Linked DNA regions of Acidithiobacillus ferrooxidans ATCC 23270. The protein of the gene in region 2 interacts with the protein of the main gene of each other region in a pairwise test. Links are inferred from orthologs where the notes say so. Each region holds a gene or a part of one and is shown on either strand. Other genes may lie near its edges.

Region 1 (7,335 bases), 210 kb from region 2 along the record:
ACCCCCGTGTGCTGAACGCCGTGGCGCAGGTGAAGCGCGAGGACTTCGTAGCCGCTCCCTACCGGCACCTGGCTTTCGCTGATTTTACCCTGCCTCTGGCGCACGGTGAAACCATGTGGTCGCCGAAAATGGAGGCTCGAGTCGTGCAGGAGCTGGATTTGCGGGAACAGGACCGGGTACTGGAGATCGGCACCGGAAGCGGCTATCTGACCGCCCTGATGGCACAACTTGCGGGAATGGTACACAGCGTCGAAGACCGCGCCGATCTCTCCCGGACAGCGGCAGATCATCTGCGCACACAAGGTGTTCAGAATGCCTGTCTGCACATTGGCGACGGCTCCGAGGGCTGGGCGGACAATGCCCCATATGATGCCATCTGCATCACCGGCTCCCTGCCGGTACTGCCGGATATCTTCAAACAGCAACTGACGGTCGGTGGACGGCTGGTCGCCATTCTCGGTACCGGTCCGGCCATGGGGGTGCGGCGCATCCTGCACTCCCGGCCGGGTGTTTTTGAGAGCTCGGAGCTTTTTGAGACAGAGATCCCGCCTTTGCGTCATCAGCCGCTACCGGCCCACTTTGTGTTCTGAGCAGTCATGCGTATCGAGGCCGCGCAGAGCATCGTCATTGCCATCGATCTGCAGGATCGCCTGCTCGGTACACTGGCGCCGGCGCGGCGGGCGCCGCTCCTGGACAATGTCTCCCGGCTGCTGAAATCGGCCACCGCCTTGGGGCTGCCTGTCCTCGCCACCGCCCAATATCCGCAGGGACTGGGGCCGGCCCGAGAGGATATCTGCGTCCATGCTGCGGAGGTTCTGGAAAAGACCGCCTTTTCCTGCTGGCGCGGCGAGAAAATCCGCCAGTGGCTGACGGCACGGGATGATCGGCGTCAGGTCATTCTGACCGGCATGGAGTTGCATATCTGCGTGCTGCAAACGGCGCTGGACCTGCAGGCGGCGGGCTGGCAACCGGTGGTAGTGGCCGACGCCTGCGCCAGTCGTGACGCCGGGCATCAGCAACCTGCCCTGGAGCGGCTGCGACAAGCCGGGGTTACGGTCGCCGTCGCGGAGTCCGTATTTTATGAATGGCTGGGGGACGCGATCCACCCGGCCTTTCGCGGTCTTGCCGCCGCGTGGCGCTAGGAATGCCGCTTTGATCATTCCCCCACTGAGTTACCGGATCAGCGCCGAGCCGCGGGCCCATCTTTTTCGGGTAACCCTCAGTATTTCCGAGGCGGACCCGGAAGGACAGATCCTTGCCCTGCCCGCCTGGGTGCCCGGCAGCTACACCATCCGCGATCTTGCCCGCCATGTGACCCAAATCCGCGCAGAACGCAACGGACAGGATATCGCCCTGCACAAAATCGCCAAAGACCGCTGGCGGCTTGCGCCAGGGCATGGCCCGGTGGTCGTCCATTACGCCGTCTACGCCTTCGACCGCTCGGTACGGACCACATATCTGGATGATCAGGGAGGCTTTTTCAACGGCCCGGCCATCTACCTGCGGGTGTCCGGACAGGAGGCACAAACGCACGCGGTCCTCCTCGAAGGCCCCGAAGACTGGCAGGTAGGCACCGCCCTCCCCCGCCAGAGCGGTGCGGTATGGAGCTGGGGCGGTTTTGAAGCCTCCGGCTTTGATGCCCTCATCGATCATCCAGTGCTCATGGGGCCCCTTACCCTGCTGGATTTCGAGGTGGGAGAACGACCTCATCACCTGCTTATCCAGGGCACTCACCAGGCGGATCTGCAACGTCTCGGTGCCGACCTGACCCGCATCTGCGACTGGCAGCAGCGCTTCTGGGGGGATGCCGCCTTCACAGGGTATCACTTTCTGTGCATGACCAGCACCGACGGCTACGGCGGGCTGGAGCACCGTGCGTCCAGTGCCCTCCTCTGCGCCCGGGATGACCTGAGCGGTCGCAACGAGGACCATTACCGGCGTTTTCTGGGGCTGGCCAGCCACGAGTATTTTCATGGCTGGCTGGTGCAGGCCATCCGTCCCGCCGTGCTCGGCGCCAGCGCACTGGACCGGGAGGTACTCACCCGCGATCTCTGGGTCTTCGAGGGTATCACCTCCTATTATGACGATCTCTGCCTGCGCCGCGCCGGTCTGACGACCCCCGCGCAATATCTGTGCGGCGTCGGGAAGGAGCTTACCCGCCTGCTGCGCCGCCCGGGACGTTTCCTGCAAAGCGTGGCGGAATCCAGTGAAGATGCCTGGATCAGGCTCTATCATCCCCATGTCAACAGCGCCAACTTTGAGATCAGCTATTACAACAAGGGCGCCCTGCTCGCCCTCTGCCTGGACCTCAGTCTGCGCCTAGAGAGTGCCGGGGCCCTGAGTCTGGACACGGTACTTGGGCGCCTGTGGCAGGATTACGGACGCACCGGCATCCCCCTGCCCGAAGGCCAGTGTGTCGGGATCGTCGAAGACCTTGCCGGGCCTGCGCTCGCCGGGCGTCTACAGGACTGGATCACCGCGAGGACCGACTTACCGTTGCCGGCGCTGCTCGCGGAAATGGGCATTGCGCTGCGCCTGCGCGCGGCCAGCGGCCCGCAGGATGAGGGTGGAGAGCCCGCAGAGAAAACCCTGCGTGCATGGCTTGGCGCGCAGTGGTTACCCCATGCGCTGGGTGTCCAGTTGCGCCATGTGCAGACGGACAGCCCTGCGGAGCAGGCGGGTCTGTCCCCGGACGACATTCTCGTCGCCCTGGATGGCGTCCGGACTACGGCGGAACAATTGCCGGAGCAACTGGATGCGGTTCCGGAGGGCGCGGCGCTGCGCATTCAGTTCTTCCGTGACAACATCCTCCGGGAAACCCGCGTGACCCCTACCGCACCGCCACGGGATACGGCCTGGCTGGAATTGCTGGAGGACGTCGATGATGTGGTCCTCGCGCGTCGCCGCGCCTGGCTGGAGGGAACGGGCGCGGTCAGTGAAACGTCCCGGTGCGCGTCCCTGCCGGACGGGGGATAGGCTCAGGATATTTCCTGCGGAAAGTCGTAACGTACACGACGCACGGCGCTGCATCGGCCGGTGCCCGTATCCACCGTCATCAGCAGGCCACAAAAGGTGGCCACGCCGTCCACCGCTTCTCCGTGTCCGGGCAGGGCGGTAATGAAGCGGCGAATGGCGGCGTCCTTGTCCACGCCGATCACCGAGTCGTAGCAACCGCACATGCCCGCATCGCTCTGGTAGGCGGTGCCGCCGGGGAGCACACGCTCATCCGCCGTGGGCACATGAGTGTGGCTGCCCATGACGCCGGCCACACGGCCCGCCAGGTGCCAGCCCATAGCCGTCTTCTCACTGGTGGCTTCGGCATGCATATCGACGAGGATGACATCGCAATCCATCGCCTCTTGCGCCAGCACGGCGTCCGCAGTGCGGAACGGGCAGTCATACACCGGATGCATGAACAGCCGTCCCATGAGATTGAGCACCCCCAGACGCCAGCCGCCCTGCGCCTCCACCACCACCCAGCCCGCTCCCGGTGTGCCCGGCGGCGCATTGCAGGGCCGCAGCAGGCGCGGCTCCTCCCGGATGAAGGTCAGCGCCTCCCGCTGATCCCAGACATGGTTCCCAGCGGTAATCACATCCACACCCCAACTGCGGAATTCCCGGACGATGGCCGCCGTGATCCCCATACCGCCGGCGGCGTTCTCCCCATTCACCACCACCGCGTCCAGCGGCCCCTCCTGCCGCAGCCGCGCCAGCGCCAGCCGCAAGGCACGCCGCCCTGCAGACCCCATTACATCACCGGCAAACAATATTTGTGCCATCATGATCCGATCCGGTAACAGCCTTTTTCTGTACAGACGATGCCCAGTGGGATATCCCAGGGCTCTCTGGGCAGCCGGGGCACCTCCTGAAAGGCATGCCCGACACCAATCAAACGCGGGCGCCGCCAACTGCGGCGATGGGGCAAATGCGCCAGGCTGCGATCATAGAAACCGCCGCCCATCCCCAGACGGTACCCCTCCGCGTCAAAGGCAACCAGCGGCAGGATCAGCAGATCCAACTCGCGTACCGACCGCTGACAGCCGGGGGGCACCTGCGGTTCGGGGATGTGAAAGCGATTACTGCGCAGCTCCGTATGCGGATGAAAAGGCGCAAAGCGGAGGCTGCGCGCAAAGTGCCCGGCCAGCACCGGCAGATAAAAATGCTTGTTGACGGCGATGGGATGCTGCATGACCGGCAAGGGGCTGATTTCGCCCTGCATGGGCCAGTAGAGTCCGATATGCCGGGCCCGCCGAAAGTGGTTGAGGCGCACGAGATGACTGGCGAGAGCCGTGGCGGCATAGTCCATCGCCTCTGACGATAGTGCACGTCGCTGCTGACGTATCCGTCGGCGCAACTGACTTTTGGTCGGCAGATCATCCTGCCCTGGAAATAAGGAACCTCCCGCCTGGGTCGTGCAGCCCGCTACCCCATGAACCTGATGTACAGGTGGGCATCCACACACCGCTTCAGGCTACTCCGCAAGGGAGCGGCACACCACGGCGATGACTGGGGACACCCTGGATAGACAATGTTGGTTCAGGAATCATCTCGGCCACTCGAGCCCCGCAGGAGGCAATAACCAAGCTACTCTGCCCCCCTACCCATGTCAACCAGCCGGCGCAGGCGATTCTCCAGCCGATCGAGCTGTTCATCACGCGCCTGCATTTCCTGGCGGGCGCGCTGCAGGTCTGCGGCCAGATTGACCGCCACCATCAGGGCAGTGCGCTCCTTGCTGATCGTCCGCCCCTGCGCGCGGGCGGCATCGAGCTGTTGATTGAGCAGAGCCACCGCCTCCAGGAGTAGCGCCTGCTCTTCGGGCAGACAGGGTACCTGATAACTTTGTCCCATCAGGTTGATGTTGACGCGGTTGGTGGCGGAATTGCGGGTTGCTTCAGGCACGGTCTTCTCCATCTGTCTGGGTGTTCTTTATTCGTTTTCCCAACGGCTGACCTGCGTGAGCAGTTCGCTGAGCCGCAGACATATTGCCTCCTGACGCTCCCGCAGCAGGGTATTTTCTGCATCCAGCATCTGGATCTGCTTCTGCAGCGCCTGCAGGGAACGCCTGTCGCGGCCGTCGCCCTCGAGATGACGACGCAGGCCACGATAATCCGTTATAATGCTCTCCAGCTCTGTGAACAGGGATTCAAAACGGGACTCCACCACTGCGCCACCCCATCTCTCCAAGGATTTTGCTTTCGAGTGTACGAAGCGTCCCAGCCATTTGCAAACTGAATCAGGTCATTCCCGGTTATGTCCCCTTCTGATCACGAAAAACGTATTCGCAGCTTCCGCTTCCGGCTAGGGGTGGCAGCCGGTCTGATGTGCCTGGCGATACTGGTCGTCGTGCTGCGCGTCGTGGACCTGCAGGTGCTGCATTATTCCAAATTTCGCACCCTGGCCTACGATAATCATGTGGCTCTCGTGCCCGTCGCCCCGCCCCGCGGCCTGGTGCTGGCCGATCACGGCGCGGTGCTGGCCGAAAATGAGCCCACCTATGCCCTGGAAATCACCCCCGACCAGGTGCCCAAACTGCAGGACACATTGCAGCGACTGCAGCAATTGCTCGGGCTGGACGCGAACGATATGCGCCGCTTTCAGGAACGGCGCATGGGCAAGCCGGATTTCGATCCGGTGGTGCTCAAGGCCGGTCTGACACCGGCACAGATCGCCGCGGTAGCCGTACGCGCATTGAATCTGCCCGGGGTGCAGGTGGTCGCCATGCTTCATCGCCATTATCCCTACGACGCGCTCTTCTCCCACGTCGTCGGCTATGTCGGCCCGATTACCGCCACCGACCTCAAGGATTTTCGCGCCAGCAACTATGTCGGACGCAACTACATCGGCAAGAATGGCCTGGAACGCTATTACGAACGCCAGCTCCGCGGCACCATGGGCTATCAGATCAAGGATATCAATGCGCGCGGCCTGCAGGTGGGCACCCTGCGCGAGATCCCGGCGCGCCCTGGTGAAAATTTGCTCACCCACCTGCGGGTGCGGGTTCAGGAGGCGGGGGCACTGGCCCTGCAGGGTAAGGGGTATCGCGGCGCAGTCGTCGCCATGAACCCGAACGATGGCGCCGTACTGGCCATGGTGACCAGCCCCAGCTTCAATGCCAACTGGTTCGTGGATGGTATCAGCACGGCCCACTGGCAGAGCCTCCTGAACAATCCGGGCCGCCCATTGATGAATCGCGCCGACAATGGCCTCTATCCGCCAGGCTCCTGCGCCAAGCCCTTTTATTCTGTAGAGGCGATACAGGAAGGCGTCATTGCGCCCGATTACCATACTTTCTGCGCGGGTAATTATCAGCTTGGCGGCCATACCTACTGGGACTGGAACCGGGGAGGATTCGGCAACACCGGCCTGACCAAGGCGCTGACCTGGTCGGTGGATGTTTTCTACTACAAACTTGCGGTGAAGATGGGCATCGCCCTGCAGGACAAGACCCTGTGGCGATTTGGCTTCGGCAGCAAACCACCCATCGATCTGCCAGGGGGCGCCAGCGGCCTGGTGCCCACCCCCGCCTGGAAGCTGGCGCATCTGCATGCCCCGTGGTATACCGGGGACTCCGTCATTCTCGGAATCGGCCAGGGGTATCTTCTGGAGACCCCCCTGCAATTGGCGCGGGCGGTCTCCGCGCTCGCCAACGGCGGCCATCTGGTCCAGCCTCAGGTGGCCAAAGCCTTCATCGATCCGGACAATGGCAGGGTGGAGCCCATCCCCGATGCGCCGCCCATCGATCTCCACATTTCGGCGGAGGCCATGCAGGCGGTGCGTAAAGGCATGGAAGCCTGTGTCACCAGCGGAACCTGCCATACGGTCAGCATCCCCGGCATCACCATTGCCGGAAAGACAGGCACCGCGCAAGTCCCGGTGGGGTACAAAAATGGCCGCACCGTCTATAACAATGACTCTCTTTTTATCGGCTGGGCACCGGTACATCACCCCAAAATCGCCGTCGCCGTCGTGGTGGAATATGGTGGGCATAATGCCTGGCAAGCCCTGCCGGTAGCCCGCGCAGTGATCAATGCCTATTTACGGCCCGATGGAAAAATGCCGGAAACGGTTGCCGAAAAAACCGCGGCGCATTATGATGCGCCCCTTGCCATTGGGGAGAAAGGTTCTGTCAACCCTCGCCCCGCTCAACCCGCGATACCATAAGGAGTCCAGAAAATGACAGATTTTGCGATTGCGGCCCAGCCGCGCGAAGATATCGGCCGTCGTGCCAGCCGCCGCCTGCGCCGCACCGGCATGGTGCCCGCCGTGCTCTACGGGGACGGCAAGGCCGCAATGGGCATCTGCATCGAAGCCCGCCTGCTGCGCAAGCTGTTGCCC
Region 2 (6,524 bases):
CCTGCTATTTTTCTGATGGGTCCGACGGCCAGCGGCAAGACCGAACTGGCCGTAAGACTTGCCGATGCGTTGCCCATAGACATTATCAGCGTCGATTCGTTGCTGGTATATCGTCATTTCGATATCGGCAGCGCCAAACCCAGCCTTGCCCTGCGCCAGCAATATCCCCACGCGCTGGTCGACATCCGGGAGCCCGACGAGCCCTATTCGGCGGGCCTGTTTCGGGAAGATGCCCTGCACTGTATTGCTCTGGCGCGGGAACGCGGCCGCATCCCGTTGCTGGTCGGCGGCACGGGCCTGTATTTTCGCGCGCTGGAGTGCGGTATTGATACCTTGCCCCCCGCCAATCCCGCCTTGCGCCAGAGTCTGATGGCGTTAGCAGAGACGGCGGGATGGCCCGCACTACACCAGCGCCTCGCGACCCTGGATCCGGAGGCCGCCGCGGGTATCGCCCCCCATGACCGGCAACGCATTCAACGCGCCCTGGAAATCATCCTCGGTTCGGGGCAGACGATCAGCGGGGCACGTCACTGGCAAGGTACATTCCCCGGTCCGCTCTACAAAATCATCCTGCGTCCGCCTAGAAGCTGGTTACATCAGCGTATCACGCAGCGCTTTGACGTCATGCTGAACGAGGGATTTCTGGACGAAATCGCCGACCTGAGCGCGCGTCACTACGCGCCCGAGTTACCCGCCATGCGCGCCGTGGGTTACCGCCAATACTTCACCTGGCATGACGGCCTCTGTAGCGCCGCAGAGGCTTACCAAGCCGCACTGGCGGCGACCCGCCAACTGGCCAAGCGTCAGGATACCTGGTTTAAGAGGGAATCAGCGCATTATTATCTTGATCCATCCCGCGACGACGCATCATCCCTGCTATTGCAGATGGCCACCCGACCCCGGCAGGGCGAGGTGCATTCCATCGGATGGGACAACGGGTGATGGGCTGGAATGTCGAGGATGTCGACAAGCCTTTCGTCGCCCAGTTGCAGACTTAAAGTTGGCGCAGTCCAGACATCAACGCCGACGCGCCGGATTGCCAGCGAATACGCAGAATGCTAGCCTATGGCCACTCTGACTTTTACCCCCATTGAGGATCTTATGGCTGTTGAGCGCACCCTTTCCATCATCAAACCCGATGCCGTTCAGAAAAATGCCATCGGTGCCATTCTTGGTCGCTTCGAGAAGGCGGGGCTGCGCATCGCAGCCGCCAAGATGTTGCACCTCAGTCGCGATGACGCGGGTGGGTTTTATGCGGTACACCAGGCCCGGCCTTTTTACGGCGAGTTGTGCGACTTCATGAGCAGCGGTCCGGTATTGGTCACGGTGCTGGAGGGTGAGGGTGCCATCGCCAAAAACCGTGATCTGATGGGCGCTACCAACCCCAAGGATGCCGCTGCAGGAACGATTCGTGCGGACTTTGCCGACAGTATTGATGCCAACGCCGTGCATGGTTCAGACAGTGCCGAGACTGCGGCATGGGAAATCAGTTACTTTTTTGGTCAGCGGGAGATTTTTGCGCACTGAATGATGGGCGATTTTTTGGTGGTTGCTCCGGCCGAAAGGCCACACCTGCTGGGACTGGGTCGCCAGTCCCTCGCTAAGTTATTGCGTACCTGGGGAGAGTCCCCCTTTCGTGCCAACCAGATTTTGCAATGGCTGCATACCCGTCAGGTAACGGATTTCGCGGCCATGACCGACATCAGTAAAACCCTTCGCGCTCGCCTCGCCGCAGAAACCCGCATCGACATGCCGGAAATTATCGCCGATCAGACAGCGGCGGACTGCACTCGCAAATGGCTGCTCCGGTTGCCCGATGGCAATGCCATAGAAACGGTTTTCATTCCTGGAGAAGATCGTGGTACGCTGTGCATCTCTTCGCAGGTAGGCTGTTCTCTGGCCTGCAGTTTTTGTGCTACTGGTGCGCAGGGGCTCAGCCGCAACCTCGAAACCCATGAAATTATCGCACAGGTGCGGGTGGCACGCGATTTTTTAGGCCTGGATGCGATCACCAATATCGTTTTCATGGGCATGGGCGAACCGATGCTCAATTTGCGCGAGGTATTGCCGGCGCTGGATTTGTTGCGCGACGATTATGCCTACGGCTTTGGCGCGCGGCGCATTACCGTCAGCACCGCAGGTGTGGTGCCTGGTATGGATCGACTGGGTGCCGAAAGCCCGGTCAATCTCGCGATCAGCTTGCACGCCAGCCGTGATGAAATCCGCGACATTCTCGTGCCGGTAAACCGCCACTACCCGCTGGCGGAGCTGCTCGCCGCCTGCCGCCGCTATCCTTTGCCGCCCCGGCGCCGCATCACCTTCGAATATGTGATGCTGGAAGGAGTCAATGACGCCGACTCCCATGCGCGGGAACTCCTCCGCCTGTTACGAGACATCCCGGCCATGGTGAATTTGATTCCCTTCAATCCCTTTCCCGGCTCAGATTATAAACGGTCGCCACAGGTGCGCATCGATGCTTTTCGCGATATCATCCTGCGCGGTAACGTAATGACGGTTACGCGCCGGCCACGTGGTGACGACATCGCCGCCGCCTGTGGTCAGTTGGCCGGACAGGTACGCGCGGGTCGTCGCAGTATTCCCTTGGCAGTGCATTCATGAAAAGACTTCTGGGACTAGGGGCTGGTGTACTTTTGCTGAGTGGCTGTGGGCTTTTCGGTGGCAAAGGAGCAGGATTGACGCCCGATCAGCAAATGGCTGCGTATATTGCCCATGAACACAAGGCCAACGCTTCTGCTTCTGGCTTCAGGCCGACATCCGCCAACAGCGATAAAGCCAAAGCCGGTATCTACACGTCTCTCGGGACCGCTTATTTGCAGGATGGCCATCCTCGACAGGCGATCCGGGAACTGCAATTGGCGATTGCCGCTAACAGCCGTTATGCCGATGCGTACAATGTCATGGGTCTGGCCTACGAACAGTTGCAGCAGCGTGATCTGGCCCGCAACGCCTTTCGCCGGGCGCTCTCCTTAGATGCAAAAAACCCAGAATACCTCAATAATTACGGCGCATTCCTCATCAACTCCCGTAACTATGGCGAGGCGGTTATCGAGCTGAAACGGGCCACGTCCGATCCGCTATACAGCACGCCGCAGTTCGCGTGGACCAATCTCGCACAGGCCTACGCAGGACTCAAGGACTTGTCGGCGGCACGCGATGCCCTGGACCGGGCACTTTATCTGGTACCGAACTATCCGCCAGCCCTGCTGATGCTTGCCGAACTGGATTACAATGACGGCAAAGCAGATGCCGCTTTCGCCCATTTGCAGGTGGTTCTGGCGCAGGAGCCGGATAACGCTGACGCGCTCTTGCTGGCGGGGCGGATTGCCGCCCTGCAGGGGCGGACAACACAGGCACAGTCCCTTTGGCAGCGCTGTGTGACTGCTTCACCTTATTCCGCAGCAGGCAAGCAGGCGCAGCGACTGCTGCTGCGAAACGGTTGAGACGGTAGGCCATGGATATGACAACGGAAAACGAAATTTCTCAGGACTTGCGGGCGGCAAGGGAGGCACATGGCTGGAGTCTTCGCCAAGTCGCAGAGCGGTTGCATATCACCGAAGCTCAGGTAAAGGGTCTGGAAGACGGTGATTATACTGCTCTGCCTGGAGCCGCTTTCGCGCGTGGTTTCCTGAAGAATTACGCGCGGCTGCTGGGCCTGGATCCCGAACCGCTGCTGAAGACGTATGATGCCTCCAATGAAGGATCGGGGTTGCACCCGTCGGAAACGGTGTTGCCCGCCAGCGAAGGGCCGCTGTTGGATTACAGCCGACGCGTACTGATTTTTTCCGTATTGATCGTGATCAGCGTTATTGCGGTCGCATGGTGGGTCTGGAGTCATCAGCAGCTGCAGGGCCTGCCTGTCACGGCGGTTTCGCCTATGGTGGCCAAACATCCGGCGGCTTCCGCTAAGGTAGTCACCATAGCGCCCAGCGTGTCAGCCGCTGCCTCGGTGCCAGCAATCGGGAACCCGCCAGCGGCACCCGGCCTGCCCGTCGCGCCGGTCCCGGCAACCCGGTCTGCAGCCGTCGCGACGGGTCCTGGGCTGACGTTTCAGTTCAGCGCCGACTGCTGGGTGCAGGTCAAAGACTCCACAGGAAAAACTCTGCTTGCAGTTTTGGGACATCGCGGCGATGTCCTACGCGTCGATTCCGGTACACCGCCATATAATGTTCTGGTAGGCAAGGCCAGCGCCATCACCATCAGTTATGATGACAAGTCTGTGCCTTTGCCCGCCAACGCCTTGGGCGTGGCCAGACTGCAGATCGGCGCCACGCCGATCGTCGCTGGTGTTCCCCCCCACAGTGTCACCCACGTGGTAACCGCCGCTCATGGCCAGGTACCCCCCCCTGCGCTACCGGTAGCCAGCATGACTTCACCACCTGTTGCGGTATCTGGTACCGCAGCCGTTTCCAGCGAGGCTTTCCATGCACCATGAATCTCCCATTCGGCGTCGTAAGACCCGGCAAATTCACGTTGGCAAGGTAGCGATCGGCGGCGATGCACCGATCAGCGTGCAAAGCATGACCAACACCGAGACCCGCGATATCGCGGCCACCGTCGCGCAAATCCGGCGCCTGGAGGCGGTAGGTGCCGACATCGTCCGGATCTCCGTACCCAGCATGGATGCTGCGGAGGCATTCAAGACGATCCGCGCTCAGGTGGAAACCCCACTAGTCGCCGACATCCACTTCGATCACCGCATCGCTTTGCAGGTGATGGAAGATGGTGTCGATGGCCTGCGTATCAATCCCGGAAATATCGGCTCTCTGGACAAAACACGGCTGGTGGTGGAAATGGCCAAGGACAAGGGGATCCCCATCCGTATCGGCGTCAACGCAGGGTCGCTGGAGAAGGATATCCAGGAGAAATATGGGGAGCCGACGCCGGAGGCACTGGTGGAGTCTGCCTTGCGTCATGTGAGCATTCTGGACGAGTTGAACTTTCATGATGTGAAGATCAGTGTCAAGGCCTCCGACATTTTTCTCGCTGTGAGCGCTTACCGCCTGCTCTCGGAAAAGGTGGATTACCCGCTGCATCTCGGTATCACCGAAGCCGGCGGCCTGCGCTCCGGCACTGTCAAATCCGCTATCGGGCTCGGCCTGCTCCTGCGGGATGGGATCGGCGATACCATCCGGGTTTCGCTCGCAGCGGATCCCGTCGAGGAGATTCGTGTCGGCTTCGATATCCTGAAAAGTCTGCACCTGCGTCAGAAGGGGATCAATCTGATCGCCTGCCCGTCCTGCTCTCGTCAGGAGTTTGATGTCATCACCACCATCAATGCCCTGGAAGCGCGTCTGGAAGACATCCTCGAGCCCATGGACGTTTCGGTGATCGGCTGCGTGGTGAACGGCATCGGCGAGGCAAAGGAGGCCGATATCGGTCTGGCGGGCGGTGACAAGCGCAGCATTCTCTACTACCGCGGCAAACAGGTCGACCGGGTGGAGAACAACGATATTGTCGACGTGCTCGAAAAGCGGATTCGTGCGGAAATCGCTGAACGGCAGGCGACGCGCCATGAGGGTTGAGCACGACCTCCCGGTGTTGCAAGAAGGGAGCGGGCATGGCGGGTAAAGAGTTGCAGGCGGTACGTGGTATGAATGACATTTTCCCGGAGGAGAGCGCGGGGTGGCAGGCGTTGGAAGGTGACCTGCGGATGTTGCTGGCGCTCTACGACTACGGTGAAGTGCGTCTGCCTCTTGTGGAATCGACGGAACTCTTTGCCCGTGCCATTGGCGATGCCACCGATATCGTCCAGAAGGAGATGTACACTTTCGCCGATCGCAATGGAGACAGCCTTACCCTGCGGCCGGAGGGCACAGCGGGATGCGTGCGTGCGGCTATTCAGGCCCGGAGCATACGGGGCCAGACCCCGCGTTATTATTACATGGGGCCGATGTTTCGGCACGAGCGTCCGCAAAAGGGCCGCTACCGACAGTTTCACCAACTGGGTGTGGAGGTTTTCGGGCTGCCTGCGGCGGGCACTGATGCCGAGGTTATCGTCCTGTCAGCGCGGATTCTACGGACGGCTGGGGTTACCGCTTCGCTGCAGATCAACTCACTGGGGAGCCCGGCGGCGCGTATCCGCTATCGAACCCTGCTGCTGGACTATCTGCGCCCACGGCGTGGGGAGCTCTGTGCCGACTGTCGGGAACGGATGGAGCGCAACCCGCTGCGCGTACTCGATTGCAAGGTGCCTGCCTGTCAGGAGATCGCCCGCATGGCTCCGCATTTGGTGGATCATCTGGACGAAGACTCCGCCGCTCATTTCGCCAGTCTGCAATCGTTGCTGACCGCGCTCGATATCCCGTATCTGGTCAATCACAGCCTTGTACGCGGCCTGGATTATTACAACCGTACGGTTTTTGAATGGGTGACGGACGCGCTTGGTGCCCAGGGCACGGTGCTGGCGGGTGGTCGTTATGACGGCTTGGTCGCACAGTTGGGTGGCGCTGATACGCCGGCGATCGGCTTTGCCGTGGGCCTTGAAAGACTACTGGCGTTGCAGG

The links. Proteins that work in one complex are often made in the same cells at the same time.
Region 1: the proteins of ndk (region 2) and AFE_RS09870 interact in binary tests that used the Escherichia coli proteins (3 or more experiments, as listed by UniProt). The link is inferred for Acidithiobacillus ferrooxidans ATCC 23270 from one-to-one orthologs.

What each region holds. Positions count from the first base shown.
Region 1 is NC_011761.1:1,889,515-1,896,849, forward strand. Bases 2,567-5,295 are described here. They hold AFE_RS09870 (5-formyltetrahydrofolate cyclo-ligase), read right to left. Parts: upstream 4,355-5,295; coding sequence 3,779-4,354; downstream 2,567-3,778. Other genes in these bases: AFE_RS09860 (M61 family metallopeptidase), read left to right, coding at 2,567-2,976; AFE_RS09865 (TIGR00282 family metallophosphoesterase), read right to left, coding at 2,979-3,782; AFE_RS09875 (cell division protein ZapA), read right to left, coding at 4,585-4,899; AFE_RS09880 (hypothetical protein), read right to left, coding at 4,927-5,160; mrdA (penicillin-binding protein 2), read left to right, coding at 5,251-5,295. Outside these bases: AFE_RS09850 (protein-L-isoaspartate O-methyltransferase family protein), read left to right, coding at 1-590; AFE_RS09855 (isochorismatase family protein), read left to right, coding at 597-1,142; more of AFE_RS09860, read left to right, coding at 1,153-2,566; more of mrdA, read left to right, coding at 5,296-7,161; AFE_RS09890 (50S ribosomal protein L25/general stress protein Ctc), read left to right, coding at 7,174-7,335. UniProt on the Escherichia coli protein: Involved in the removal of 5-formyltetrahydrofolate.
Region 2 is NC_011761.1:1,679,914-1,686,437, forward strand. Bases 1-2,814 are described here. They hold ndk (nucleoside-diphosphate kinase), read left to right. Parts: upstream 1-1,101; coding sequence 1,102-1,527; downstream 1,528-2,814. Other genes in these bases: miaA (tRNA (adenosine(37)-N6)-dimethylallyltransferase MiaA), read left to right, coding at 1-942; AFE_RS08930 (bifunctional tRNA (adenosine(37)-C2)-methyltransferase TrmG/ribosomal RNA large subunit methyltransferase RlmN), read left to right, coding at 1,528-2,619; pilW (type IV pilus biogenesis/stability protein PilW), read left to right, coding at 2,616-2,814. In the rest of the region: more of pilW, read left to right, coding at 2,815-3,461; AFE_RS08940 (RodZ domain-containing protein), read left to right, coding at 3,473-4,453; ispG (flavodoxin-dependent (E)-4-hydroxy-3-methylbut-2-enyl-diphosphate synthase), read left to right, coding at 4,443-5,543; hisS (histidine--tRNA ligase), read left to right, coding at 5,579-6,524. UniProt on the Escherichia coli protein: Major role in the synthesis of nucleoside triphosphates other than ATP. The ATP gamma phosphate is transferred to the NDP beta phosphate via a ping-pong mechanism, using a phosphorylated active-site intermediate.